4 regions of the Brevibacterium linens genome follow, and region 3 is predicted to be linked to each of the others. Evidence: riboswitches for the same ligand, from Rfam matches in the RefSeq annotation. Region 3 holds a riboswitch; each other region holds the start of a gene.
The links. A riboswitch is a leader RNA that binds a small molecule or an ion and turns the genes downstream of it on or off. The one in region 3 is predicted to bind thiamine pyrophosphate.

Region 1 (7,143 bases), 910 kb from region 3:
GACGGCTCTGACACCGGTCGGGTCGCGATGTTCACGGCGGCTGCCGAAGCCGCCACTCGCGGGGCTGAGCTCGAACTCGTCGTGGTGCTGCCGGCCGGTGAGGAATGGCTCTACTGGTACCCCGACCTCGAGCTCAGCTCCGAGGTCACCTCGCGTCGGCAGAAGCAGCTGACCGAAGGCCTGGAGAAGGAAGCTGCGACACTGTCCGAGCAGTTCCCGGATCTGACGGTGACCACCTCGGTACCGGTCGGCGATCCCACCGAAACCCTCGTCGAGATCAGCTCCCGCGCACAGCTGACCGTGATGGGCACCCGCGGGCGCGGACGGATCCGCAGCGCTCTGCTGGGATCCGTCTCGCGCGGGGTCCTCAACCACGCCGAGGGTCCGGTCATGGTGGTTCCGAGCTGATGCGCAGCGTCGGGCCGATCAGCAAGGCTGTGCTGATCAGCTGAGGCCGGCACCTCGGCGGCGACGGCTCACGACCATCAGCGTCGCGCCGAGTGCCAGCGCCCCCGCCCCGACGGTCAAGGGCAGCGCAAGTCCACCGCCGGTGCGGGGAAGGTCTCCATCCCCACCCGCCGAGGCGGTCCCGGAGGAACCCGCATCATCGCCCGTTCCCGCGGTGTCCGCTTCGGCACCGTTCGCATCGGCGCCAGAGTCTGCCGTGCCGGCATCGACGTCCGAGCCATCCGCTGCGGCGTCAGCTTCTGTTCCGGCGCCGTCTGCGTCTGCGTCGTCATTCGCACCTGCACCATCTGCACCTGCCGCGGAGTCGGCACCGGCTCCGGAATCCGCGTCTGCACCGGCGTCGTCGCCCGGGGCGGGTTCGTCCGCCTCGGCGCGCCTGAGTTCGACATCGTCGATCTGCTCGGCTGCGGCCCGCGCTTCCGCCCGTTCGCCATCGGCCGACGCTCCCTCAGCAGGCACCTCATAGGTCGTCGCCCGCAGCGCTTCGTCGCTGACGCGGACCCGGGTGAAGGCGGGCATGTCGTTGTGGACGCTCTTGCCTTCCCAGTCGAGGCCGGGAACGTAGTCGTAGAACTTCGACCCCGATGACGAGGTCAGCGTGAGGTAGAGCGTCTGCCCGTCTTCCTTCGCCTCATCGGCTCCCGCTTCGGAGCCCTCGACGGGCTTGCCCTCCCCGTCCATGAGGAAGGTGCGGTTAAAGATGTGGTCGTGGCCGGAGACGACGAGGTCGATGTCATTGCGGGCCGCGACCGGTGGGATCGCCTTCCGCAGCCGCTTCACATCGAGATCGTTCCAATGTGTTGCCGTCGAATAGATCGAATGGTGGAATCCCAGCACAGTCCATCGTGCCTGGCCACCGTGTTCGGCGACGACCTCGTCGATGAACTCGGCGTGGGCGTCCATGTCCGAACTGTTCGAGTTGATGTTGAGGAACAGGACTCCGTCTTCGATGAACCAATAGTCGCCGCCGGAGGTGATGATGCCTCCGCCGCCGTGGTCCTGGCTGACATTGGGTCGGTTGAAGTGCTGTTCGTAGGCCTTCGACGACACATCGTGGTTGCCGATCGTCGTCGCCTGCGGGATCGTCCGGGTCGCTTCCGGCGCCAGGTACTGCGCGTACTGCTCTTGGTTGCCGGCGGCGTTGACCTGGTCTCCCAGGGAGTAGAGAAAACTCGGGTCGTCGGCAGTGGCCACGGCCGTCGACAGGGTCCGTTCCCAGCCGGTGGCGTCGTCGGGGTCTCCGCCTCCGGCGCCGACCTGGGGGTCGCCGAAGACGAGGAATTCGTCATCTCCTCCGGACGATCCTGTGGTGAACTGCTGCACCTCGGTGAACCCGTCCTCGTCGCTGCCGACCTGGTAGGCGTAGTCGGTGTCGGGTTCCAGGTCGGTCATGCTCGCATGGTTGAAGTGACGTTTGAGGTCGGTGGCGAGACCGGAGTCCGTGGTCTCAGCCGCTGCCGCGTCGGCGGGAAGTTCGCCTCCCTCGAGTTCATTGACCGGCGCCCACCGGACCTCTCCCCCGCCGGAGTTCTCACTCATCCACGAGAGGTTGCGCGTCGTCGAGTCGGCTCCGACCTGCAGTACGGGATCGGTGATCGCCTCATTCCCTGCATCCGCCTCGGCGGGCGTGTCCGTCGGGTCCTGGCTCACGGTCGAACTCGGGCCGCCCGAGCCGAGATTCGGTTCGGCGCGCACGGGCACCGGGGCCGCCACCAGAGCGGCGAGCAGGGTGGCGGCGGACAGGGCACTGAGTGGTCGCTTGAGTCGATGCGTATTCACCCACCCATTCCTACCGATCAGTAGTGTCCGGTCGTTCGAGGCCCGTCGACGAGACAGGGAACGAGAGGTGAATCGTCGATGACGGATCCCGGCCTCCGCGTCGCCTCCGCTCCCGGTCGCTGCTTCTCTCACCTGTTGTACAGTGGTGGCTACGACAGGGGAGCGCCGTCAGGGGCGCTGAGAGTGCAGAAGAAGCTGCAGACCCTCGAACCTGATGCGGTCAGTACCGCCGAAGGAAGTCGAGACTCTTCACCCCTCCTTGATATGAGGAGGCACAATGCCGAATACCACCGCGCCGACCACCACCCCCGCCCGCGCGCAGGCCTTCACCGCGGCGCCGAAGACGAAGCAGTGGCGGGTCGTCGACTATGTCACCACCGCCGTGCTCGGCATCGCCGTGGGACTCGTCTTCTGGGTGCTCGCGCTGAGCTGGAAGGTCCTCGAACTCGCCTTCCAGGCATTCCCGCCGTCGATCGGCCTCATCGCCGGACTCTGGGTGCTGGCCGGTCCGCTGGCCGGTGCCATCATCCGCAAACCCGGTGCCGCACTCCTGTGCGAACTCATCGCCGCGATCGTCGAAGCCGTGCTCGGCTCCCACTTCGGGGCGACCGTTCTGCTCTCGGGTCTGCTGCAGGGTCTCGGTGCCGAACTCGTCTTCGCCGCCTTCGGCTACAAACGCTTCACCCTGTGGGTCACCGCCGCTTCGGGTGTGCTGGCCGCGGCGTTCATGGCCGTGAGCGAGAACATCATGTACAACGCCGAATGGCAGTTCGGGTTCCAGGCGATCTATGCGGTCTGCGCGATCATCTCCGGCCTCGTCATTTCCGGCATCGGCGCGTGGTACGCCTACCGGGCGATCGCGGCCACCGGAGCTCTGAGCTCCTTCGCCTCCGGCCGTCGCTGATGGCGCTGCCGATCACGGCCGCCGGCTTCTCATGGACGCACACCGACCGTGATCAGCCGGCGGTCGGTCCGCTCGACCTGCAGATCGTGGCCGGAGAGAAGGTGCTGCTGCTCGGCGCCTCCGGAGCCGGGAAATCGACGTTCCTCCACGCCGTCGCCGGTGTCCTGCCCGAGGAATCGGGTGAGGCCACCGGTGAACTCCTCGTCGGCGGAGAGAAACCGGATCCTCGCCGAGGCAGCACCGGGCTGGTCCTCCAAGATCCCGATTCGCAGGTGATCTTCTCCCGCGTCGGTGATGATGTGGCATTCGGGATGGAGAACCTCGGACTCCCGGCCGAGGTCATCGAGGCTCAGGTCCCCGAGTCCCTGCATGCGTTGGGACTCGATCTGGCCCCGGAGCATCCGAGTGCGGCCCTGTCCGGTGGGCAGAAGCAGCGGCTGGCCCTGGCCGGGATCCATGCGATGGCCCCGGAGGTCATCGTCCTCGACGAACCGACGGCCAATATCGATCCCGCCTCGGCGACCGAGGTCCGCGATGCCGTGCTCACCGTGCAGGCCGAGACACAGGCGACCATGCTCGTCGTCGAACACCGGGTGGAGCTGTGGACCGAGCACGTCGACCGTGTCATCGTGCTGGGCGGTGACGGGATCGTCGCCCAAGGTCCGCCCGAGCAGATCTTCACCGATCCGGACCTGACCGAAACGCTCATCGGCTGCGGCATCTGGATTCCGCAGGACTCCCCCACCCCGCGCCGAGGCGGGGCCGCAGGAATCGGTGGGACGTCGGGCCGCCTCGGCGAGGTTCTGCTGCGCACAGATCGGCTCAGCGTTGCTCGACCGCGCATGGCCACCCCCGCCGCGACCGGACTGGACCTGAGCCTGAGCGCCGGTCAGGCCCTCGGAATCATCGGTGCGAATGGGGCAGGCAAATCGACCACGGCCCTGACCTTGGCGGGCCTGCTGCCCGAATTCTCCGGGCAGGTCCTCGCCGAGGCGGCCCTGCGGGAAGGAGCCAAACGGCCCCGACCGTTCGCGTGGCCGTCGAAGCAGCTGGCGGCGCGCATCGGGATGGTCTTCCAGGAACCGGCCCACCAGTTCCTCACCTCGAGCGTGGCGGCCGAACTCGAGCTGGGTCCCAGGCTGGCCGGGTGGTCTGCCGCCGAGTCGCAGGCACGGGTGGATGAGCTTCTTGCGGGTCTCGGTCTCACCGGTTTGGCGCAGGCTCATCCGCAGAGTCTCTCCGGTGGGGAGAAGCGTCGCCTGTCGGTGGCGGCGATGCTGGCTCCCCGGCCCCGGGTGCTCATCGTCGATGAGCCGACCTTCGGTCAGGATGCGCTGACGTGGGCGGGGTTGGTGGAGATGTTCCTCGATGCCTTGGATCACGGTTCCGCAGTGGTGGCGGTCAGCCATGATCTGGCGTTCCTCGAGGCCATCGGCGCCGATCTCCTCGAGCTCGGCTACCGCGGCCACGAAGAGCGATCCGACGGCAATAAGTCGGATTCGCATGTCAGGGCGGGTGAGCGCGGTGAGTAAGGGCCTCGATGAGCACGTTCGCCACTCCCCCGAGGTCGCGGTACAGGATCCGGGGCAGCTCATCCCCGTGGTGCGTTCGACCGCTTTGGCTCGGTGCAATCCGCTGACGAAGATCGCAGTCGCTCTCATCCTCATGGTCGGGGCGCTGCTGAGCATCGATCTGGTCTCTGCCGGGGTGGTGCTGCTGGCAGCAGTGCTGGCGCTGCCGGCGACCGGACTCGATCTGGTGGCCGCGGCCAAGCGGCTGTGGTTCCTGCCCGCCGGCGCTCTGCTCGCCGCTTGGGGCACGGCTCTGTTGGCGGAGAAAACCGGAGATGTGGTCGTCGACTTCGGTCCGATTCTGTTCACCACGGGGTCCCTGGCCGCGGCTGCGGCGATCTTCGTCCGTGCCCTCGCCTTGGCGATCCCGCTCATCGTGCTCGCGTCGACGATCGATCCGCGTGACCTCGCCGATGCGCTCATTCAGCACCTGCGCCTGCCAGAGGTCGTCGTGGTCTCGGTTCTCGCGGCCTCACGCCTGCTCGGACTGTTGGTCAGTGAGTGGCAGGTGCTGGCGATGGCTCGCCGTGCGCGCGGTGTCTCCGGAGGTTCGCTTCTGCGGCGCACGGGCAGCCTCTTCAGCGGGGTGTTCGTCCTGCTCGTGGTCTCGATCCGCCGGGCGACGACCTTGGCGATGGCGATGGAGGGTCGGGCATTCGGTCGTCCTGGACGGACGTGGCGCAGGCGGTCGAGTTTCACGGTCCGAGATGTCGTGGCGGTGCTTCTCAGTCTGGCCGTCTGCGCGGTCGCGATCGGTGCGGCTCACATGCTCGGAGTCTGGAACCCGATCATCGGCTGAGGCGACGAGGATATGGCACAACTCAGAGCTGTTTGAGGAGGTCCTTGCCGAAGGCCCGCCATTCCTCCAAGGCTTCGGGGCTGGGCAGTTTGGATATGGTGAGGACGACGAGGGTCTTGTTGTCGCTCTTCGTCTCGGCTGCGGCTTCGACCTTGATGCCGCCGTCGAGGTTGGCTCGCCAGAAGGAGCGCTTCGCCGTCTCCGAGGTGCGGGGATCGCCGTCGAGGGCCACCTCGTTGAGGGTGTCGCCGACGAGGGAGGCGAACTTGGCGATGAGTGCGGAACGATCGCCCGGGATGGTGCGGGAGACGGCAACGTCGAAGGTGCCGTCGGCGCGCTGGCCGGGGACGCGGCGTCCGATCTCCTGCTCATAGGCGACGACGGCGCCTTGGACCCACCAGCCGTGGTTGTCGACCCTGCCGTCGAACTGGGGATAGAGAGCGTCGGCGAGTTCTTTGTGGCTCGCCGACGCTCCCCCGGCTGCCTCGAGGCGAGCTCGGGTGTCTGCCCATGGCTCGCCGAGAGCCTTTTCGATCGATGCGATGTTCTGCGCTTTGGTCGCCATGGCAGAAGTCTATGTGCTCGGTCGACCCGGGATGAAGGTCTGGAAGGGGTTCAGTCGATCTTGAGTTCGCCCATCTCGTCCCAGCCCTCACCGTCGATCTTGCGGGAGATGATCTTCGGAGTCGAGACCAGGTGCGGGCGCATGGCTTCGAGACCGGCGGCGAAGTGATCGCTGGTGACGTGCGGTTCTGCGCCTTCGTCAGTGAATGCCTCGACGAGGACGAACTCGTTCGGGTTCTCCAGGCTCTTCGACCATTCGAAGAAGAGGTTGCCGGGTTCGGCGCGGGTCGCCTCGGTGAAGGCCCGAACGGCCTCGGGGAACGTCTCGACGCTTTCGGGTTTCACGTCATACTTCACGACGATGAAGATCATGGTCATTCTCCTTCAGCTGATCAGCAGTACGGGTCGATCCCAGCTTAGTTCTGACGCAATTGCGAATCGACCGCTGATCAGTCGAATCCTTTGCTCGCTTCCACAATGATCAAGCGTTCTTCTGCCGATCCGGTGAAAGGACTCCGGTGCCAATCGCTCCACAGATTGTCGACCCGCAATCCGACTGAGTGAAGATCACCTTGCAGTGTTTCGGCAGACCGGAAGCTCAGTCGCAGAGTAGTTTCAATGGTTCGTTCTGCGTCGATGAACTCATGAATAGTTGTCATCGTCACTGTTCCATCTGTGTCGGGACCCGAGACTGATTCGGACTCTCGCAATGTACCCGCCGAGGTTTCGCGAACTTCAGCTGGGCCGCCCCACGCCTGCCACGATTCGTTTCGTGGATTTCGAGTCTCGAAGACGAGCCGCCCGCCTGACTTCAGCCCTTGAGCGATGTCGAGCAGAGTTGTCTCCCATGCCTCGTCGATGATGTGCATGGCGACGTTTCCGCTCATGAGAATCAGATCATTGGCGTCGCGGTCAATGAGTTCGGAGGTGCCCCGTCGCCATTCGACCCGGTCGCCGCCGGGCCGATTTGCCGCGTGAGAAAGCATCGCAACGGCAGGATCGATGCCGACAATTCTGCGTCCCTCTTCAGCCAAGGTGACTGTCAGAATTCCGGTTCC
Region 2 (7,143 bases), 1.1 Mb from region 3:
GACCCGAAAGACCCGAACGCCGCGGACTTCAAGGCCGGTGCCGAAGAGACTCTCAAAGGTGCCGGCGTCGATATCGCCGCCAGACATGACACCCTCGACTGGAACCCCGACGACGCCCGCCAGTGGGTCGAAGGCCAGCTGCAGGGCGACGGTGAGAAGCCGATCGCCATCTACGCGGCCAACGACGGCACCGCCGGCGGCGTCATCGCCGCGACGAAGAAGGCCAAGGTCGAAACCGTGGTGACCGGCCAGGACGCTGAGGTCGACGGTCTGCAGAACATCCTCAAGGGTGATCAGTTCGCCACGATCTACAAGTCGATCCCACCGCAGGCGGAGTTCGCCGCCAAGGCCGCTGTGGCTCTGGCTGCGGGCGAGGACGTCGAAGCGAGCACGACCTACAAAGACACCCCGACGGACTTCGTCGAGGCCAAGGTCGTGACCAAGGACAACATCAAGGACATCGTCGGCGACCAGATCAAGGCCTCTGATATCTGCACGAGCAAGGTGGAGAAGCTCTGTGCCGATGCCGGCGTGAAGTGAGCACGTGCGCGCTCACGATCTGATGCGACCGACCTCGAGCCGGCGACCATCACCGGTCGCCGGCTGCCGGGGTCAACGACTGCGACAAGTAGGAACAGATGACACCAGAGACACCTGACCAGGCATCTGCGGCGACGCGGACGCCGGGCAGCGACAGCGAGCCGGTGCTCGAACTGCGCGGAATCAACAAGCGATTCGGTGCCGTTCAGGCACTGACCGACATCAATCTCAGCGTCGGCCGCGGCGAGGTCGTCGGCCTTGTCGGCGACAACGGCGCCGGCAAATCGACGCTGATCAAGGTCATCGCCGGAGTCCATGCCGCCGATGAGGGCGAGCTCATCATGAACGGAACGGCGCAGAGGTTCTCCTCCCCGAAGGACGCGCAGAGGGCCGGAGTGGCCACCGTGTTCCAAGACTTGGCCCTGTGCGAGAACCTCGACGTCGTCGCCAACCTCTTCCTCGGACATGAGAAGACCCGCGGCGGAGTGCTCGACGAGGTGTCCATGGAGGCCAAATCCTGGGAGCTGCTGCGCAGTCTGTCAGCGAAGATCCCGAGCGTGCGAGTGCCGATCGCGGCCCTGTCCGGCGGTCAGCGTCAGACCGTCGCGATCGCTCGCTCGCTGCTGGGCGAACCCTCCCTGGTCATGCTCGACGAGCCGACGGCGGCGCTCGGTGTCGCCCAGACGGCCGAGGTGCTCAACCTCATCGAACGGCTGAAGGAACGTGACCTCGGGGTGCTGCTCGTCAGCCACAATATGGCTGACGTGCAGGCTGTGTGCGAGCGGGTGCACGTGCTGCGCTTGGGCAAGGACGCCGGTGACTTCCCTGGCGACGAACGCACGGACGTGCTCGTGGCCGCGATCACCGGGGCCAGCGACAACGTCGTGACCAAGCGTGCGGCACGGAGGGGTGAGCGTCGATGACCCGCAATTCCTTCATCACCGACGAACGGATCTCTCACGAAGGCGTCGTCGGAACGTTCCTGCGACGGGTCAAAGAGGGCCAGCTCGGATCGTTCCCGGTCATCTTCGCCCTCATCGTCATCGTCATCGTCTTCCAGACGGCCGACTCGAATTTCATCTCTCCGGCCAACCTCGTCAACCTCTCCACCCAGGTCGCATTCCTCGCGATACTTGCCCTGGGCATCAACCTCATCCTGCTCCTCGGCGAGATCGACCTCTCCCTGGCGCAGTTGGGCGGATTGGCCGCCTCGCTGCTCGGTGTTCTGGTGGTGAGGCAAGGTGTGCCGCCGGCCCTGGCGCTGGTCATCATGCTGCTGCTCGGCCTGGTCGTCGGTGCGATCCAGGGCTGGTTCTTCGCCGTCGTCGGCATCCCGGCGTTCGTGGTGACCCTGGCCGGCTTGCTCGCGTTCACCGGCCTGACGCTGACAACCCTGGGTACGCAGAAGAACCTGTCGATGTCGGACACCTTCGCCTTCGACTTCGCGAGCTTCTATTTCCCGGCGATCTGGGCCTATGTCTTCGGTGCGATCGCGATCATCGGATTCGGCGTCGGCATCATCTATTCGAAGTTGCGCCGCCACCGGGAGGGTCTCAGCGCTCCGAGCTGGACTTCGGTGATCGTGAGGATCGTCCTGCTGGCCGCGATCGTGTTCGGCTTCCTCATCCTCGTCAATCAGGACTTCGGTCTGGCGATGCCGTTCTTCCTCATGATCGTCATCGCGATCATCATCGACCTCGTGCTGCGCAAGACCCGTTATGGTCGTTCGATCTACGCCGTCGGCGGCAAGGTCGAAGCCGCCCGGCGTGCCGGCATCCGCGTGACCTGGGTGCGCATCAGCGTGTTCATGGCTGCCGGAGTGCTGGCCGCTCTGTTCGGATTCATCAAGACCGGAGTGACGACGAACGCGGGATCGACGCTGGTGAGCACGCAGGACCTGCTCAACGCGATCGCTGCGGCCGTCATCGGCGGCACCTCGCTGTTCGGTGGTCGCGGAACTGCCTGGGCGGCAGTGCTCGGCGCACTGGTCGTCGGCGCGATCAACAACGGTCTCTACCTCATCGGCTTCAACTCCGATGCACAGCAGATCATCACCGCGCTCGTCTTGCTCACCGCCGTCGTCATCGATGCGCTCAGCCGCCGAGGCCAGAGGTACGTCGGGCGCGGGTAGTGCCGGGTCGGCGGCACAGGGGCGTCCGCTCAGCGCTGAGCGCTCAAGTTGTCGTCGACCTCTCGGTTCCGCAAGAGCTCCCTCTGCCGACCGCTCGCCTGAGCGTCGAGCGCGCAATGCATTGCTTGATACAGCGACGTCAAGTCGAGCGGTCGGCACTGAGCATCCAAGGAGTCGCCGTGCCTCAGTCGGGCTGATACAGTCGAAGCCAATGACATGGGGTGCCTCACGAGGATCCGTTCGCACCGAAGAGCTGCGCACGGAGGACACCGAGGCTGAGAGAACACCCATCGAACCTGATCTGGGCCATACTAGCGAAGGGATCGTCATGGTTGACTTCGACCTGCGTTCTGCGAATGCGCGACTGCGCGCAAGCAATCCACTCATCCAATGCATCACGAACACCGTCGTGCAGCAGTTCAGCGCGAACGTGCTCCTGGCTGTCGGCGCCTCCCCGGCGATGCTCGACCACGAAGCCGACGCCGGACAGTTCGCCGGAATCGCCAGCGGAGTCCTCGTCAACTTCGGCACCGCCTCCAACCACCAGCTGCTCGCCGCCGATGCCGCCATCGACGTCGCCAACGCCGCCGGCAAACCCTGGGTCCTCGACCCCGTGAGCGTCGGCGCCGTCGACTTCCGCACCTCCCGCATCCGCCGCGCCGCCGCCGATCACCCCACCGCCATCCGCGGCAATGCCTCCGAGATCGCGGCTCTCGCCGGAGTCGGACTCGGCGGTCGTGGAGTCGACTCCACCGCTGAAGTCGATGCCGTCCTCCCCGCCGCCGCAAAGCTGGCCAGGGAAACCGGTGCGATCGTCGCCGTGTCCGGACCCACCGATGCCGTCGTCGCCCATATCGACGGCACCGTCCACGTCGCCCGCATCACCGGCGGACATGAGTTCATGCCGATGGTCATCGGCACCGGGTGCTCTCTCGGTGCCGTCACCGTCGCCTACCTGGCTGCCGCCCGGGCAGGACTGGCCGACCCCGACGCCGATGCCTCGGCCGTCAACGCCACGGACGGGTCCGCGAACGGTGGGGCCGCCTCGGCGAGGTTCGAAGCCGTCATCGCCGCCCACGCGCACTTCGCGGTCGCCGGTGAACTCGCCGCCGATGGTGCGAAGGGGCCGGGAAGCTACTCGGTGAACTTCCTCGACGCGCTCCACGCCGTCGACGGTGACCGACTCGCGCAGGCGAGAATCAGCCTCGACACGCTCACTTCTGCGAATGAAACCGCCGGCGAAAGCGTCCAGGCATGACCGCCGGATCCGCCCACATCGCTGACAACCCGAACGGCGCCGCCGCTAACGGCGCCGCCGCGACCGATGGAGCCGCCGCGACCGACCGCGCTGCCGCGACCGACCGCTTCGCCGGAATCGACACTCGCCTCTACCTCGTCACCGACTCCGCGCAATGCGAAGCCGCCGGTCGCAGCGTCGCCGAGACCGTGCAGGCCGCCGTCGCCGGGGGAGTGGGCATCGTCCAGGTCCGCGACAAGGACATCGACGACGCAGGGTTCTACTCGCTCACCCGCCAGGTCATCGCCGCCGTCGACGCCGCCACCCGCGGCACCGACCGCACGGTTCCCGTCGTCCTCAACGACCGCGTCGAGGTGGCCCGCCGCCTCATCGACGAAGGCGAGACCGTGCACATCCACGTCGGCCAAACCGATGCCACCGTCGCCGAGGTGCGCGCCGCCCTGGGTGCGGCACCGCTCATCGGTCTCTCGGCCGCCAACAGCGACGAATTCGCCGCCGCCCGCAACTCCGGAGTCGTCGACCTCGTCGGCATCGGACCGGTCTATGACACCTCCACGAAAGCCGACGCCCCCGACGGCATCGGACCGGACCGCCTCGGCGAGCTGGCGGCAGAAGCCGGAATCCCCGCCGTCGCCATCGGCGGTATCACCGCCGACCGTGCCCCCGACCTGCACGGACGTGGACTGATCGGAATCTGCGTGGTCTCGGCGATCTGCCTGGCCGAGGATCCGAAGTCGGCGGCCGAAGAGCTGCTCGCCGCTTTCACCGGGAGCGACCAGTGACGACCCGCCCGCCGATCACCTTGTCCATCGCCGGCACCGACCCCTCAGGCGGCGCCGGGATTCACGCCGACCTCAAGACCTTCACCGCGCGGAAGACTATGGGCACGACCGTCATCACCGCCCTCGTCGCGCAGAACACGCACGGGGTGTCGCGCGTCTATCCGATCGACGTCGATTTCGTCGCCGATCAGTTCGAGTCCGTGCTCGGCGACCTGCCCGTCGATGCGACGAAATCGGGGATGCTCGGCAGCCGTGACCTCGTCGAACTCGTCGTCGCCCGCGCCGCCGAAGGCCGGCTCGGCTTCTTCACCGTCGACCCGGTGATGATCGCGACCTCCGGCCATCGCCTCCTCGAGGCCGATGCCGTCGACGCCGTGCGCACCCACCTGCTGCCCGTCGCCGACCTCATCACCCCCAACCTCCCCGAGGCGGCCCTGCTCATCAGCGATGACGAACCCGAAGCGCAGACGACCGAAGCCATGCGTGACCAGGCCGGGCGCCTGCTCGAGCGCGGGCCCGGAGCGGTCCTGCTCAAGGGCGGACACGGTAGCGATGACGAGGTCATCGACATCCTCGCCACGAGCGACGGTCAGGTCCGGGAGTTCACCCACCCCCGCGTGACGACGATGAACACGCACGGAACAGGGTGCACTCTCTCGGCTGCGATCACCGCCGAGGTGGCCGTCCTCGGCCGTGAACGCGCAGCTGCCGCCGGGGGACCTGCCGATCCGGCGGCCCCGACCGGGGAAGATCGGTCACGCGCGGCGATCGGGTCCGACCTCCTCGGCGAGGCTGTCGGCAATGCCCTCGATTTTCTCGCTCGCGCCCTGAACTCGGCTGCGGACTGGCAGCTGAGTCTGGATCCGGAGGGCGCCCACGGACCCGTCGACCACCAGGTCGACATCGTCCGCGATCGACCCGCCTGAGGTATCCATCCCGCCTGACCACCACCTCACCGGAAGCGCCAACTCACTCGAACCGCCACGTCATACGAATCACCACGTCACACGAGCACAAAGAAGTTCCCATGACCGTCACCTTTACCGCCGGCCCACTGACCACCCAGCTGTGGGACCGCGTTCGCCCCATCGTCGAGCAGATCGAAGCCCTGCCGTTCCTCGCCCAGCTCGCCGACGGCAGCCTCGGTCCGAAGGCGTTCGCCAATTACATCTCGCAGGACAGTCTCTATCTCAACGGGTATGCGAAGGCCATGTCGTTCCTGGCCGCGAAGACCGTCGACCGTGACGAATCCCGATTCTGGGCAGGCTCCGCCGCCGAGGCGATCACCGTCGAAGAGGAGATGCACGCAGAGCTGCTCGCCGACGCCCGACTCGCCTCGGCGCTGGAGGAGCTCACCGCGGAAGGCTCCCGTTTCAAGGCCTCCCCGACGACGCTGGGTTACGTGTCCTTCCTCGTCGCCAACGCCGCCAGCCGATCCTACGGCGAAGGCGTGGCCTCAGTGCTGCCCTGCTTCTGGGTGTACGCCCATATGGGCAAGGTGCTTGTCGACCGGGCCGGGCAGATGGCCGACGACCACCCCTACCGCACCTGGGTGCAGACCTACGACTCTCCCGACTTCGACGAATCGACCCGCCACGCCGTGCAGATCCTCGAACAGGAACTCGCGAAGGCCCCGAGCGAGGAATCCGCCCGCATGCGAGCCGCCTTCGAACAGGCCTGCGTATACGAACTCCACTTCTGGGCGTCGGCCCACGCGATGCAGAACTGGGACGTCTCCGTGTTCCTGCCCCAAGAAGTCACCGTCTGACCCCGGGGAGCATCGGATCTCCCTCGCCGAGGCGGCCCTGACCTCTGGTCGGTCACCCCGGTGGGAGGGCGGGAGCGTTCCCACCCCTGCGGTCGGGATGGACCGCAGAGTCACCTCGGCGGGGTGGCCGTCGCCGACGACGCGGTCACCTCGGCGGGGTGAGTCTGCGGTAGAAGCGCCAGACGGCGAGTCCTGTGGCGACGAGGAAGACAGCCGTCGGCACGACGGTCAGCCATTCCGGCATCGTCGCCGAACGTGCTGTCTCCGCGATGATGACGAGGATGGCTGCGATGAGCAGTGCGGTGAGTCCGGCGGTGATGTGCAGGAGTTCCATGAGGCAGTCGACGAGGTAGGTCTTGTCGCCTCGCTCGATCCAATACTCCTTGTGTGGGGCATTGATGAGCGAGATCGGCAGCTTGGCAATCAACGGCCGGATCGACATGAGGGTGGGCAGGCCGAGCCCCACGGGCACGAAGATCCCCAGAAGTCCGGCCTTCGACGTCCAGTCATCGGGCTGACCGCCGGAATCGAAATGGGTGGCCACGGTGTCCGGGGCCTGCACCCAGAACCAGACGCAGAACCCGAGGAAGACGAGGATCGAGAGACACGCAAAGATGAGCGCGGCGGTTCCACTCGGTGGGTTCCGATGCGGTTGAGAACGGGA
Region 3 (7,143 bases):
CCGCCGAACGCGAACTCGGTGAAGAAACCAGCATCATCGGTCAGGCGACCGGTGTTTTGACTTCCGTTGACGCGTTCAGCCGAGACGAGACTGGACGGTTGGACAGTCACTACGTGCTTATCGCCGTGCTCTGCCAGTGGCGCTCGGGGCAACCCCACGCTGGCGACGACGCCCTCGAAGCACGCTGGTTCCCCCTCGACGAGGTCGACGAGGCCCGCCTGACTCTGAGCAAGGATGTCGCCGAGGTCGCCCGCTACGCCGCCACACAGCAGCAGAAGGAAGTGCACGCATGACGATCAAGAACGTCCTATCCATCGCAGGCACCGACCCCACTGGCGGGGCGGGCATCCACGCCGATCTCAAAGCCTTCTCAGCGAGGGGCACCTACGGTATGGCCGCGATCACCGCGGTCGTGGCACAGAACACGCGCGGTGTGCGCTCGTTCATGCCCCTTGATCCCTCTTTCGTCGGTGAGCAGATCGATGCAGTGTTCGACGATGTGCGCGTCGACGCGGTAAAGATCGGTATGGTCGCCAACGCCGCGATCGCCGAGGTCATCGCCGAGCGCCTGCAATACCACGAAGCCGAGACCGTGGTCCTTGATCCGGTGATGGTCGCCAAGAGCGGCGACAGGCTGTTGGACGACGATGCGGTCGCAGCCATCCGAGACACGCTCGTGCCACTGGCCACGATCATCACCCCGAACCTTCCCGAAGCCGCCGTGCTCCTCGACACCACAGATGTCACCCGCTTGGGGCAGATGGAGGACCAGGCCACCGGGCTGCGTGGCCTTGGCTGTCAGTGGGCGCTACTCAAAGGCGGGCATCTCACGAACGAGACGGTCAGTGTCGACTACCTCGCCGGCCCCGACGGGATCTCCACCTACACCTCTCCCAGGATCGAAACCCTCAACGACCACGGCACCGGCTGCACCTTGTCCTCGGCGATCACCGCACTGCTGCCTGACCACACCGTGCCCGAAAGCGTTGAACGGGCGAAGACCTACCTGCACGGCGCTCTCGTTGCCAGCGACCGCCTCGACGTCGGCCAAGGTCACGGTCCCCTGCATCACTTCCACCAGCTCTGGCCGCGCGGGTAGGGATGCAGAACAGCCCCTCCTCGTTCCGATCGGTAGAGCTAACCACTTCGACTCATGAAAGGAGCCGTGACGATGACGCGAAAGATGTTTCTCGCCGGCCCGTTCAAAGCTCTCGTCGACGCCGACACCCATGTGATGGGCGACGCCGCGATCGACAAGTACACCTCGATCATCGACTTCTTCGAAACCCAGGGGTGGGATGTGCACTGCGCCCACCGCAGAGAGCACTGGGGCCGTGAGTTCATGGAACCCAGCGAATGCACACGCATCGACTACACGGAGATCGCCGCCTGCGACGTCTTCGTCGCGTTCCCCGGCGCACCGGCATCCCCGGGCACGCACATCGAGATCGGGTGGGCCTCCGCCTGGAACAAACCCATCGTCTTACTCCTCGACGAGGGAGCCGAGTACGCGTTCCTCGTCCGAGGCCTCTCAGCGGTCGCCGACGTCCAGATGATCACCATCGATCCCGAGCAGCCCACCGGACCACGCATCCTCACCGCGATCGAGCACGCGCAGGCAGGAGCCGTCAGTGAAGCCTGAGTATCCCGACCTCCACACGCTCTACCTGGATTCCCTGCGACAGGTCTACACCGGGTTCGAATACCAGAACAGTCCCCGCGGGCAGGACGAACGCGAAATCATCGGCTACACCGCACGCCTGACCAACCCGGCCCGGCGGTACTGCTTGGCCAGGTCTCGTCGGCAGAACATCATCTTCAACTACGCCGAAGCACTGTGGTACCTCTCAGGGAAGAACGACCTCGACTTCATCCGCACCTACGCACCCTCGATGAGCCGGTACAGTCCCGACGGCCTCAGCCTGCCGGGCACCGGGTATGGTCCCAAACTGCTCAGACACGTCGGCGACGAGACTGCGATCGAACGAATCGTGAACACCCTCCGCGAGGATGACCCTGCGAGCAAGCGTGCCGTTCTGCAGATCTTCGACGACTCCGAAGACATCTACCGCCGCAACATCGACGTCTCCTGCACGCTGGCTCTCCAGCTGTTGCGCCGTGAGGACCGTCTGCACATGGTCGCGTTCATGCGCGCCAACGACGCGTACATGGGACTGCTCAACGACACGTTCTCCTTCACGTTCATCCAAGAATTTCTCGCCTCGATGCTGGGCCTGACCCCGGGTGTGTACATCCACAACGTCGGCTCGATCCACATCTACGAAAAAGACCTCACCAAGGTGCACACCCTCCTCGGCGGCGATGATCAGACGATCGTGGAGGAACCCAGCACTCTTCCACGGCTGCCCTCGGGGGCGAGCCTGGACCAGGTGCACCAGGTCCTCGCCCTGGAGAAGTCGATCCGTGCAGACGAGCTCCCAGGCCGCGCACTGGCGACCCTTGATCTTCCGGAAGCGTGGGTCGACATTGTCCGCCTGTTCTGGATCCACCGGCAACTCCAATACCAACGACCAGTCGACCCATCGATTATCGGCGACCTCCATCCCCTCCACCGGGAGCTGGTCGTGAGCCGATGGCCCAGCATCGAAAACGCGCGTGTGAGGGCGGTGCAGCAGTGACGACATCATGGACGACTCCGGCAGTCTCAGCAGGGTTCGATGCCTATGACGACTATGTCGAAAACCGACTGGCTTATACCCCGCTCGTCAATGACCTCCAAACTGCTTGCGGCCGAGGGGGGATCGTGCTCGATTATGGGTGCGGCAGCGGAAAAGTCTCACGACGCCTCCTCGACGCCGGAGCCGCAGCACAGGTCGTCGGAGTCGACATCAGCACCGACATGATCACCCTCGCCCGGGCGCAGACCCCGCAACCGGCCGCGCGATTCCACACCATCGACAGCGGCCACGTTCCCTACCCGGATGACACATTCGATGCGATCGTGTGCTGCTTCGTATTCATCAACGTGCCCACACGCGAGGAACTGAGAGCGATCGCCCGCGAGCTCGCCCGAGTGCTTACACCGACCGGCAGACTCTTCATCGTCGATAGCAACCCGGCGGCCACAGGAGTACCGTTCCCGACCTTCCGCAGCGGCGAGCCCGGCAGAGGCTACCGTGACGGAGACGAACGCAAGGTCAGCTTGCAGATCCCCGGCACCGGGATCCTCGAGCTTGTCGACCGGCACTGGTTCATCAGCACCTACGAGGCGGTGCTGACCGAGGCCGGCTTCACAGTCGACAAGGTCACCGACCGCGGAGCACAAACCGTAGAGGACGTCGGCTCCCAGGCACCTATCGACCATCCACCGTTCATGCAGATCACAGCCCACCTCCAAGACCACTCCGAGTCGACGATCGGGGCGGGGTAGATGACGCGCGACGCTTCCTACCCGAAGCCGGCGACGCTGGCGGCAGTGGTCCGAAAAGGACGTGTACTCCTTATCCGGCGTGCCCACATGCCCGACGCCGAGCGCTGGGCATTCCCCGGGGGCAAGATCGAACCCGGCGAGACCCTGACCGCCGCGACCGCGCGCGAACTCGCCGAGGAAACAGGAGTCCTCGCCACACCCGGTGATGTCTTCGATGCTGTCGACGTCATCGATGCCGACCACAATCTGCATTACGTCCTGATCGCAGTGCTCTGCCGATGGGAACGAGGGGAACCGGTCCCGGACGATGACGCACTCGAAGCGGCATGGTTCACCCTCGAGGAAATGGTTGCGATACCGGTCGCGGAAACATTCAACGTCCGCGCTATCGCCCAAACCGCGCTCGAGCTGGAACGCAAGCAATAGGAACACTCAAGAAGCCAGAATGCCCATTTGCCGGATAGCACGTAGTGATATCAGGTGTTCTGTGACAGCGATTCCAGTAACGAAGAATCAGGCCGTCCGAAGCTTGTGGAGAGTGTGGTTTCCGTGATGTGATGGTGGCGTGACACGGGGCGCCGCCCGTTCCAGCTTTCGAGCACGGGACGTGGTCGGCTGAGATGACACCCGTTGAACCTGATCCAGTTAGCACTGGCGAAGGGAATGTCCGGACTTTCACCCGCCGACAATGTTGGCGGTGTCAGCGCACCGAAGAGCAACTTTCGCTCTTCGGTGCGCACGGGTTGCCTTCGCCTCGATATCGAGAGGCATACACATGGCACACACTATTCTCCCCCTCACCGAGCAGATCGTCCTCGTCACCGGCGGCGCCCGCGGACTCCGAGCTGCGATCACTCGCGCGTTCCTGGCCCAGGGTGCGCGAGTGGTCATCGACTACCACACCTCCCAGGACGCCGCGGAGGACCTCGCCGCCGCCCACCCCGGAAAGGCGATCGCAATCCGGGCTGATGTCCGCGACCGCGCCCAGGTCGATGCCCTCGTCGCTGAGGCCGCCGATCGCTTTGGCGGTCCGATCACCACGGTCGTGAACAACGCGCTGGCTGACTTCTCCTTCAACGGCGACGCCCGCTCCCACGCGGACCAGATCTCCTACGAGGAGATCACCGCACAGTTCACCGGCTCCGTGCATGGGCCTCTCAACGTCATCCAGGCCACCCTTCCCGGCATGGTCGAGGCGGGCTTCGGCCGGATCGTCAACATCGGTACGAACCTCTTCCAGCACCCCGTCGTGCCCTACCACGACTACACCGCGGCGAAAGCAGCGCTGCTGTCCCTGACACGCACCTTCGCCGACGATCTCGGCCCGCAGGCCATCACGGTGAACATGGTCTCCGGGGGCTGCTGCTGACCACCGACGCCTCGGCGGCGACCCCTGAGGCGGTCTTCGAGGGCATCGCCGCGGGCACCCCGCTGCGGGCGGTGACGACGCCGGATCAGCTCGCCGACCCAGTCGTATTCTTCGCTTCCCCGTGGGCCAGGGGTGTGACGGGTCAGAACCTCATCGTCGACGGCGGACTCGTCAAGGGGTGAGCGGCGTGGAAGGCAAGCAGGCCCACTTCAACCTCTTCATCCACGGTGTCGGTCATCGCAGCGCGGCCTGGTGGTCACCGCCACGTCGTGCAGCGCAACGACCGACTGCGCCTCGTCCCTGAACACCGTGACCACGCCTCTCTCATCTCACTCTTCGTTTAAGCAGAGCCCCTGCAGAAGCCCCGTTCATTCCCTTGACGGACACGCCGTCAACACCCTTCGGTCTAGATTTCTGGGGCGCTCTTCTCTCCGTGGGCTCGGAGCATGCCGAAGGCGACGAGGCCCGCCGCGAGCACGGTCAGAGCGATTCCGCCCCAGGTGACCGCGAGTCGGAACTCCGCGGTCTGCTCGGTCGGCCAGGCCGATGCGGTGAGGTGCCCGGTGAAGATGGCGGCGAGGAAGGTTCCGCTCAGGGCGATGCCCACGGCGGTTGCGAACTCGCCGGCTGTATCGGCCAGGGCCGCGCCGACGGTGGTCCGGTCTTCTGGAACTCCTTTCATGACGTTGGTTCCCGCGACGACGCCGACGACCCGCATTCCCGCCGCGACGAGCACGAGGGCCACAGCGATCCAGACGTATCCGACGCGTCCCAGAAGCGCGTAGACGGCCAGGCCCACGACGACGGCAGAGGCGCTGAGCCAGGCCGCTCGATCGAGTCCGAGCTTGTCGACGAGGATCGAGATGACGGCGCCGCCGGCGACGAGGACGATCACTTGCGGAAGCATGCCCAGTGCTGCCTGGGCGGGCGTCCATCCCCAGTCGAGCTGGAGCTGAAGTGCAACGAGGTACCCGATACCTGCGACGGCGAGGTTGGCTGCGCCTTTGAAGGCCAGTCCGCTGGACACGAGCGGGCTCGCGATCAGCTGCAGGTCCAGCAGGGGGTATTGGAACGAGCGCTCGCGCCAGGCGAATGCTGCCGCGAAAGCGATGGTCGCGGCCACCCCGGCCCAGGGGAACCAGGTGTCTGCGCCCACTTCGACGAAGAGGGCGGGGGCGAGCAATGCGGATGCGATGGCCGCGGTGCCCAGGATGGCTCCCCAGATATCGACAGGATCGCGGTGAAGCTCTTCTGGCCGGTCGGCGGGAATGCCTTTGCGGATCGCGATGAAGGCGATGGCTGCGATCGGCACGTTGACCAGCAGCAGGGTCTGCCACGGTGCGATGGCGAGGACGAAGCCGCCGGCGATCGGGCCGACGGCAAGGCCGATGAGTCCTACGGTGGAGATCACCGTCATCGCGCGTACCCGGAGGCGGTCATCGGCGAAGAGCCGGAACGCGAGAGCCAGGGAGCCCGGCGTGGTCATCGCGGCGGCCACCGCCATCGCCGCGCGAACGGCGATGAGCTGCCCGGCAGTGGCCACGAAGGCTGTCGCGAGACTCGTCATCCCGAGCAGCACGAGCCCGGCCAGCATCATCTTGCGTCGGCCGATGCGGTCGGCGACGGCGCTGAGCGCGAGCATCAATCCGCCGAACACGACGGAGTACACGCCAGTCACCCATTGCAATGCGGTGGCGGTGGCCTGTAGTTCCCGGCCGATGGTGGGCAAGGCGACATTGAGGATCGAGTTGTCGAGCATCTCGAACAGGAACACGGCCGACAGCCCGGCCAGCGCGATCCACGCGTCCTTCAGCGTGTGAGGCGGCTGCGCGGCCTCGGACTGGTGGCTGGGACGACGAATCATGGGTCACTCCTTCTCGGTGAAGAAGTGACGGGCCGTTCGTCCCGTGTGTGCTCGTGCGCTCTGTAGAGAGCCTCGTCTTCAACAGCGACGCACGTTTTTACTTCCGATGATCCCAAACTACCACTCGAGCGACACGCGTTTCAGGAGGCGAGCCTCCCCGCCCCTTCCTCCTGGTCCTAGTGTCTGTTCGACCTCGCCACAGTCTCAACACTCGTCTCCGCCCTCACCCTGACTCCTCCATACCGGATCGCTGGACCACCCAGAGCTGTCTCGACTCATCGGCTCCAGCCCGGCAACTCACCCTCGCGATGGCCTCCCCGATCAGCCCCGCCGCCTGAAGACACAAATAAATGGACGCATGTTACCGGCGGTAGTGCCCGCGCACCTTCCTCACGAAGCGACTCGTGAGGAAGGCGGTGACCGGCATGAAAGGCGGCGTGACCCTCTTTCGTGGACCGGGCACGGCCGCTCGCCGGTACCTCGAATCCGACCGGTCGACCGCGGATGACTATTACCTCG
Region 4 (7,143 bases), 1.4 Mb from region 3:
CTGTTCGGATCGGCTGTCCTGGACCAGATTCACAGTGGCACCGTCGTCGGACAGTCCGGTCACTGTGGTGCCGAAGGCGATCGGGCAGTCGTCGTCGGTGAGCACGTCGAGCAATGCGGAGCGGGAGATTCCGCGATAGTCGCCGAAGTCGGCCAGCAGATCACCGAGGTGGTCCTGTCGGAGGACTTTTCCGTTGTGCGCATGGGCGATATAGCGATCGATGCCGACGCTGGCCTCGAGGTAAGCCTCCCGGCACTCGAGTTCGTCGATGATGGGATCGACCATGGGCATGAGTGCGAGCATGTATCCGGCCCGGTTGTCACCGATCATCCGACGGGAATCCGGCGACCGGTCGATGAGGACCGGGTGCATCCCGCGGGCCCGCAGGAGCTGAGCCAGGGTGATGCCGGCGATTCCGGCTCCGACGATGAGAATACGCGGCTCTTCCGGGCTCACGTGCTTCAGCTGGTCGTCGACCATTGCCGCGATAATCATGCGTGGTCTCCTTCGTCGGGCCGTTCCAGTGTGCCGACCCAAGTGGACCGGCTGGTCCACACACGGTATCACCGAGTGGACCGCATGGTCCACAATCGTGTCGAGCATTGCTACACTGACGGCGTGTCCGAGACTGCGTTGGCGCGTATGCGCCCCGAGAAGCGCGCCGCGCTCATCGATGCCGCCGCGCGAGAATTCGCTTCGCGGACGTTCGAGGAGGCGTCGCTCAATCGCATCATCTCCACCTGCGGGATGAGCAAGAGCTCCTTCTACCATGTCGTCGACTCGAAGGACGACCTCTTCGCCCTCGTCGTCACCGATCTCGCTGCGGCTGCCCGCGGGTTCTGGACTCCGCCTGCTCCGGACAGCTTTTCGGACGGGTTCTGGGACCGTGCGCGCTCGGTCTGGGACGACATTGCGCGAACATGGCCCGGCAGCCCTGAGCTCACGCTCCTGTGGCACATCGTCTATGCGAATACGGACAGTCCGGCTGTGCGACGCCTTGCCGACCGCGTCGAAGAATGGGTGCGCGCCGTGCTCATCGCCGGACGTGAAGCCGCAGCGATCGATGTCGAGTGTCCGCTCGAGCTCCAGACTCTGGCGGTGTTCTCACTGCTGCGGACGTTCGACGAATGGGCTCTGCACCTGACGGAAAGCGATAGCCCAACCGTCGGCCCTGAGGAGATCTCAGTCCATCAGTTCAGGCTGCTCACGCGTCTGCTGAGTGCCTGAGACGGGCTCACACAGAGTCGACGACCGGCAGCTCCCGGTCCGAGACCGGTGACTGAGGCAGGCCGCGGACGAGGTCGGGGCCCAGATCGGAGATGCTCCGGGCGCCCATGAGCCCCATGGCGGTGAGGATCTCCTGCTGGATGAGGGCGATCGCCCTCTCGACGCCTCGTTGGCCGCCGGCCATGAGCCCGTACAGGTACGCCCGGCCGATGAGTACGAAGTCGGCTCCGGCGCACAGCGCGGCGACGACATCGGTGCCGGACATGATGCCGGAGTCGAAGATGAGCTCCATCTCCGGTCCGACCTCCGCACGGACTTCGGCCAGGGAGGTCAGCGAATCGGGGGCCCGATCGAGCTGGCGGCCGCCGTGGTTGGAGACGACGAGTCCATCGGCTCCGACGGATCGGGCGCGCCGGGCATCCTCGGCGGTGAGGATCCCCTTGACGAACAGGCGTCCGTTCCATTGGTCGCGGATCCACCGCAGGTCATCGAGGTCGAGGGTCGGGTCGAACATCGTCTTCGTCATCTCCGCCAGGGACTGGGAGGTGTTCGACAGCGACGCGTATTTCGGCGGTTCGGTGGTGAGGAAGTTGAACCACCAACCCGGACGATAGGAGGCGTCGAGGATCGTTCCCAGTGTCAGACGGGGCGGGATCGTCAGCCCGTTGCGGTGATCGCGCAGACGCTGACCGGTGATCGGGGTGTCGACGGTGACCAGCAGGGTCTCGTATCCGCTGGCGGCGGCCCGCTGGATCAGGTCGAGGCTGCGCTGCCGGTCCTTCCACAGGTAGAGCTGGAACCACCGGGTGGAATCCGGTGCCGCCTGCGCGACGTCTTCGACCGAGGTCGTGCCCATCGTCGACAGCGAGAACGGAATTCCGGCCTTCGCCGCCGCGCGGACTCCGGCGACCTCGCCGGCGGAGTGCATCATGCGCGTGTAGCCGGTCGGGGCGATGCCGAAGGGCAGCCGGGCTCGGGCGCCGGCGATCGTCGTCGACGTATCCGGCGCATCGACGCCGTGGAGGATGCGGGGAAGGAGCTCGACGGTGCCGAGCGCCTCACGGTTCTTCGCCAGGGTCCGCTCATCCAGAGCGGCACCGTCGACATAGTCGAACGGTGCGGTCGGTGTCACGCGCTTGGCGATGCGGCGAAGGTCCCAGATGTCCGCGGCCGACTCCAATCTGGCTGCAACCCGGTCGAGTCGGGGCAGGTCGAACTGCAGCAAGGGGGCGAGTTCTCTCAGATCGGGCAGTCGGCGCTTCATTTCTCTCCTCGTTCTCGGTTGAGGTAGGCGAGCACTGCCGCGACACGTCGGCTCATGGTCTCCCCTGCCTGGAGGCCGAGTTTATCGAAGATGGAGCTGATCGCCTTTTCGACGGAGCTGACCGAGACGAAGAGCCGTTCGCCGCCTCAGTCGCAGCGGAGGCGAACGCAGCCGACGCGCCGGACGCGGCGGATGCCGATCCGACGAACTCCGAGCCCGAGATGTCATGATGGAGGGGATGTCTCAAACACATGTGTGGTACGTCAGCTACGGATCGAACATGGCTCGCGATCGGCTCGCCTGCTATCTGCAGGGCGGGCGACCGCCCGGCGCTAAGGTGACCTACCCGGGCGCCAGAGACGGCACAGTTCCCCGCGCCGAAGCCGGGATCGAACTGCCCGGAACGATCTACTTCGCCGGCGAATCGACGGTGTGGGGCGGCGGCATGGCCTTCTATGATCATTCCGCCCCCGGACCGACCCCGGCCAAGGCCTACCTCATCACGGCCGAACAGTTCGCCGATGTGGCCGCCCAGGAGATGAACCGTCCGCCCGAGCCCGACAGTCCGCTCGAACGCCTCGTCTTCGACCTGCCGGCAGGCAGCTCCCATTCTCTGGGTCCGGGCGGCTACGAAACGCTGCTCGCCCTCGATGATGCCGACGACGTCCCCATGGTCACATTCACCGCTGCCCACAGTTCGACCGACATCGAACACACTCAGCCGCAGGAGCCGTATCTGGCGATGCTGCGCACGGGCACGGCCGAGGTCAGAGCCGCTTCTGGGCTTCCCCGGCCCGCAGCTGCACAAGCGTGAGGTCGAGCAGCGGAGTCGCGACTCCTAACTCCTCTGCCTTGGCCGACAGATCGCCGAGGATGTGCTCCGTTTCGCTCGGCAGCCCTGCCGTCACATCCCGGTAGAGGGATGAGGTGAAGGCCGAACCGTCCGCGGTGAGCATCTGCAGCGTCATGTCGTGGGAGGCCTCCGACACCGGGTGTCCGGCCGCGGTCGCCACGGCTTCGAGTTCGTCGATGATGGCATGCACGTGCGATCTGCCGCCGGCCGCCATGATCGCCCCGACGGGAGCGCGGAACAGGCATGTGACGACTCCCGCCGCGGCGATGAAGGTCCACTTCTCCCACAGCCCGTCGATGATTCCGTCGACGATCTGGAGCTTGAATCCGGGGACGTCGAGAGCCGCGGAGATTCGCGTGGGTACGGCCGCGGCGTGAAGGTCGCCGATGGTCATCACCGCAAGGTCGGTGAGCTGGACGACGGCTCCGTCTCTGATCGTGCCGACGATCTTGACGAACCCACCGAGCACCTGACCGGGGTACCTGTGCTGCAGCTTCTCGATCTGAGCCATGCCGTTGAGGAACGGGATGATCGTCGTCTGCTCCCCCACAGCCGGTCCGATATCGTCGATGACCGAGTCGAGTCCACCCGCTTTGATCGCGACGATGACGATGTCGAAGATCCTCGGTGAGGCGCTGAGCTCCTCGGCGGTGATGACATCGACCTGGTTCGTCCGATCGGCACCGGGAGCGGTGAAGCGCAGTCCGTTCGCGCGGACCGTCGCCGCCCGAGCCTGCCGGAGCAGGAACGTGACATCGCGTCCGGCCTCCTGCAGATAGGTGCCGAACGCTCCGCCGGTGGCGCCTGCCCGGCGATGAGAATCGACAGGCCGGCACCTGCATCGATTCCGTCGGATGCGCTGTCAGCTGCTGGGGTCATTCCAACTCCTCCTTGAGCACCCGTGCGGCCGCAGCGGGGTCGTCTGCCGAGGTTATCGCACGGACGACGACGGCACGGTTCGCGCCCGCCTGCCGGATCGCGTCCAGTCTCTCCCCTGCCGCGATGCCGCCGATCGCGAACCACGGTTTGCTCGCCTCGGCGGCGGCAGCGGTCAGCAGTGCCGTCCCCACAGCGGCACGGCCGGGTTTCGTCGGGGTCTCCCAGACCGGCCCGACACAGAAATAGTCGGTCTCCGGGTCCGCCTCGGCGGCGAGCGCCTGCTCGAGGGAATGGGTGGAGCGGCCGAGGATGACGTCGGGGCCGAGCACGGCTCTGGCCTGAGCACTGGTGAGATCTCCCTGACCGACGTGGAAGACGTCGGCGTCGGTCAGCAGCGCGACATCGGCGCGGTCGTTGACGGAGAAGAGCTTGCCGTGGCGTGCGGCGGCATCCCTGAGGACTTCCAATGCGGCGATCTCGGCGCGGGCCTCGAGGCTCTTGTCCCTCAGCTGGATGATGTCGACTCCCCCACGGTAGGCGGCGTCGAGGAACTCGGCGAGGTCGCCTTGAGCGGTTCGGGCATCGGTGCACAGGTAGAGCGACGCTTCGGCCAATCGGGCCTGCCTCCAGGTCCTCTTTTTCTGCCGCGCTGCGGTGCGCGGTGGCATCTGTGTGGTCATGGTCATAGAGTAGAGAAGTTCGCGGGAGCCTCCCAACGAGGCTGAGAGGGCGTAGGAGCCGACCGTCAGACCTGATGCGGATCATGCCGCCGGAGGGAGAAGCTGTGAGAGTCATCGTCGTCGGCGCCGGGATCATCGGCCTGTCCACGGCCTGGTATCTGCGCCGTTTCGGTGCCGAAGTCACCATCGTCGATCCTGCCCCCGCCCAGGGTGCGAGCCATGCCGCCGCGGGGATGATCGCTCCCGCCGCCGAGGTGGTCTGGGGGCAGACTCCCCTGTATCCGCTGATGCGGACCTCGGCTCAGATGTACCCGGAATTCGCCGCAGAGGTGGCGAGCGCCACCGGCACCGATCTCGGTTTCACAGATGCCGGGACCGTGGTGTGTGCGGGTGACCGGGCTGATCTGCAGGCTCTGCGGGAGCTGCGCGAAGCACAATCGCGATCGGGTTTCGCCACCGAGCTCATCACCGGCAGTGCCGCCCGCCGTATCGAACCGTCGCTGTCGCCTGCCGTGGCCGGGGCCGTGCACATTCCCGGTGATCACTCGATCGACCCCCGTCGTGTATCGGCGGGACTGTTGTCTGCTCTTACGGCCGGCTCAGAGTCGCTTCTTATTCGGCAGCGGGTGGCCGAGCTGCTGGGCGATGGTGCGGCGACGACCGGCGTCACGCTGGGAGACGGCCGCCTGTTGGAAGCCGATCAGGTGGTCGTCTGCGCCGGCAGCGCCATCACCGAGATCGCCGGTGTCCCGCCGCTGCCGATCCGGGAAGTCTGGGGTGATGTGCTGCGCCTGCGTGCCCCCGCCGAGGCGACTCCCCTGCTGACTCGGACCATCCGCGGGCTGGTCAACGGTCGCCCCGTCTACCTGGTCCCCCGCCCCGACGGTGAGATCGTGCTCGGTGCCAGTTCCCGCGAGGACGGACTCTCCGGCACCCCTGCCGGGGCGATCCACCGGCTGCTCTCTGACGGGCAGCGATTGGTCCCGGGCATCGTCGACGCGGAGATCACCGACATCACCACCCGCGCTCGCCCCGGTTCTCCCGACGACCTGCCGATGATCGGGCGCATCGATCCCGGCTGCGTTGTGAGCACGGGGTACTTCCGCCATGGCATCCTCTTGGCCCCGTTCGGCGGCCGCCTCGGCGCCGAGCTCGCCCTGGGTGTCGCCTCCGACTGGCCTCCTGACGGAGCGCTCGAGTCCGTGTCCCCGCACCGCTTCGCCACAGACCACACCACTGCCCACCTGATGAGGAGCAACTCATGACCGATCGCGAACACTCACCGACCATCGTCCTCAACGGCGACCATCATGAGCTGCCGGGTGCCACCTCGGCGCTCGACCTCATCGCCGAGGTCACCGGACGGGAGCTGAACCCCGATGGGACACCGGCCGACGGCGGACGCTTAGGGCTGGCCCTGGCCGTCGACGGCGAGGTCATCCGTCGCGGTGCCTGGTCCGGGTTCGCCCTGGCCGACGGGCATACCGTCGACATCGTCACCGCAGTGCAGGGAGGCTGAGATGAGCTGGATGGTCGATGACGTGGAGATGTCGTCTCGCCTCGTGATGGGCACGGGCGGGGCAAGTTCCCTGAGCATCCTCGAAGACGCCCTCGTGGCCTCGGGAACCGAGCTGACCACGGTGGCGATGCGCCGCTTCGACGCCGAGTCCCGGGATTCGGTGTTCACCATGCTGCAGCGTCTGGGAATCCGGGTGCTGCCGAACACGGCCGGCTGCTATACGGCCCGGGATGCCGTGCTCACCGCCCGACTGGCCAGGGAGGCCCTGGAGACGAACTGGGTGAAGCTCGAGGTCATCGCCGATGAGGACACCCTGCTCCCGGACCCCGTCGAGCTCTTCACCGCCGCCGAGGAACTCGTCCTCGACGGGTTCACGGTCTTCGCCTATACGAACGACGATCCGGCCCTGGCGAAACGTCTGGAGGATGCCGGGGTGGCCGTGGTGATGCCGGCAGGTGCTCCGATCGGCAGCGGGCTGGGCATCCTCAACCCTCACAACATCGAGACCATCGTCTCCCGGACGCAGGTGCCCGTCATCCTCGACGCCGGTGTCGGCACCGCTTCGGACGCGGCTCTGGCGATGGAGCTCGGGTGCACTGCGGTTCTCCTGGCCTCAGCGGTCACTCGCGCTCACGACGCACACGCCATGGCTCGGGCGATGGCTCTGGCCGTCGAGGCCGGGCGTCTGGCGGCCGGAGCCGGGAGGATCCCCAAGCGGTCG

Region 1: another riboswitch for thiamine pyrophosphate. It lies ahead of CXR29_RS04510 (ECF transporter S component); the one in region 3 lies ahead of CXR29_RS00625 (3-oxoacyl-ACP reductase).
Region 2: another riboswitch for thiamine pyrophosphate. It lies ahead of thiM (hydroxyethylthiazole kinase); the one in region 3 lies ahead of CXR29_RS00625 (3-oxoacyl-ACP reductase).
Region 4: another riboswitch for thiamine pyrophosphate. It lies ahead of thiO (glycine oxidase ThiO); the one in region 3 lies ahead of CXR29_RS00625 (3-oxoacyl-ACP reductase).

Annotation. Positions count from the first base shown of each region.
Region 1 is NZ_CP026734.1:1,047,973-1,055,115, reverse strand. It holds gene CXR29_RS04520 (universal stress protein) at 1-408, shown strand, start outside; gene CXR29_RS04515 (FN3 domain-containing metallophosphoesterase family protein) at 445-2,247, opposite strand; TPP riboswitch at 2,394-2,502, shown strand; gene CXR29_RS04510 (ECF transporter S component) at 2,525-3,151, shown strand; gene CXR29_RS04505 (ABC transporter ATP-binding protein) at 3,151-4,683, shown strand; gene CXR29_RS04500 (energy-coupling factor transporter transmembrane component T family protein) at 4,676-5,521, shown strand; gene CXR29_RS04495 (hypothetical protein) at 5,544-6,086, opposite strand; gene CXR29_RS04490 (putative quinol monooxygenase) at 6,137-6,457, opposite strand; gene CXR29_RS04485 (class I SAM-dependent methyltransferase) at 6,535-7,143, opposite strand, start outside.
Region 2 is NZ_CP026734.1:2,879,861-2,887,003, reverse strand. It holds gene CXR29_RS13060 (substrate-binding domain-containing protein) at 1-540, shown strand, start outside; gene CXR29_RS13055 (ATP-binding cassette domain-containing protein) at 639-1,463, shown strand; gene CXR29_RS13050 (sugar ABC transporter permease) at 1,460-2,671, shown strand; TPP riboswitch at 2,879-3,012, shown strand; gene thiM (hydroxyethylthiazole kinase) at 3,000-3,929, shown strand; gene thiE (thiamine phosphate synthase) at 3,926-4,711, shown strand; gene thiD (bifunctional hydroxymethylpyrimidine kinase/phosphomethylpyrimidine kinase) at 4,708-5,637, shown strand; gene CXR29_RS13030 (TenA family protein) at 5,739-6,479, shown strand; gene CXR29_RS13025 (DUF1648 domain-containing protein) at 6,625-7,143, opposite strand, start outside.
Region 3 is NZ_CP026734.1:140,481-147,623, reverse strand. It holds gene CXR29_RS00655 (NUDIX hydrolase) at 1-293, shown strand, start outside; gene thiD (bifunctional hydroxymethylpyrimidine kinase/phosphomethylpyrimidine kinase) at 290-1,099, shown strand; gene CXR29_RS00645 (nucleoside 2-deoxyribosyltransferase) at 1,172-1,642, shown strand; gene CXR29_RS00640 (thymidylate synthase) at 1,632-2,639, shown strand; gene CXR29_RS00635 (class I SAM-dependent methyltransferase) at 2,594-3,391, shown strand; gene CXR29_RS00630 (NUDIX hydrolase) at 3,392-3,817, shown strand; TPP riboswitch at 3,953-4,072, shown strand; partial or broken gene CXR29_RS00625 (3-oxoacyl-ACP reductase) at 4,167-4,942, shown strand; gene CXR29_RS00620 (MFS transporter) at 5,167-6,624, opposite strand; gene mobF (MobF family relaxase) at 7,062-7,143, shown strand, end outside.
Region 4 is NZ_CP026734.1:1,552,157-1,559,299, reverse strand. It holds gene CXR29_RS06980 (FAD-dependent oxidoreductase) at 1-495, opposite strand, end outside; gene CXR29_RS06975 (TetR/AcrR family transcriptional regulator) at 619-1,227, shown strand; gene CXR29_RS06970 (alpha-hydroxy acid oxidase) at 1,235-2,491, opposite strand; gene CXR29_RS06960 (histone deacetylase) at 2,730-3,305, shown strand; gene CXR29_RS06955 (ketopantoate reductase family protein) at 3,259-4,119, opposite strand; gene thiE (thiamine phosphate synthase) at 4,220-4,903, opposite strand; TPP riboswitch at 4,915-5,018, shown strand; gene thiO (glycine oxidase ThiO) at 5,008-6,168, shown strand; gene thiS (sulfur carrier protein ThiS) at 6,165-6,422, shown strand; gene CXR29_RS06935 (thiazole synthase) at 6,424-7,143, shown strand, end outside.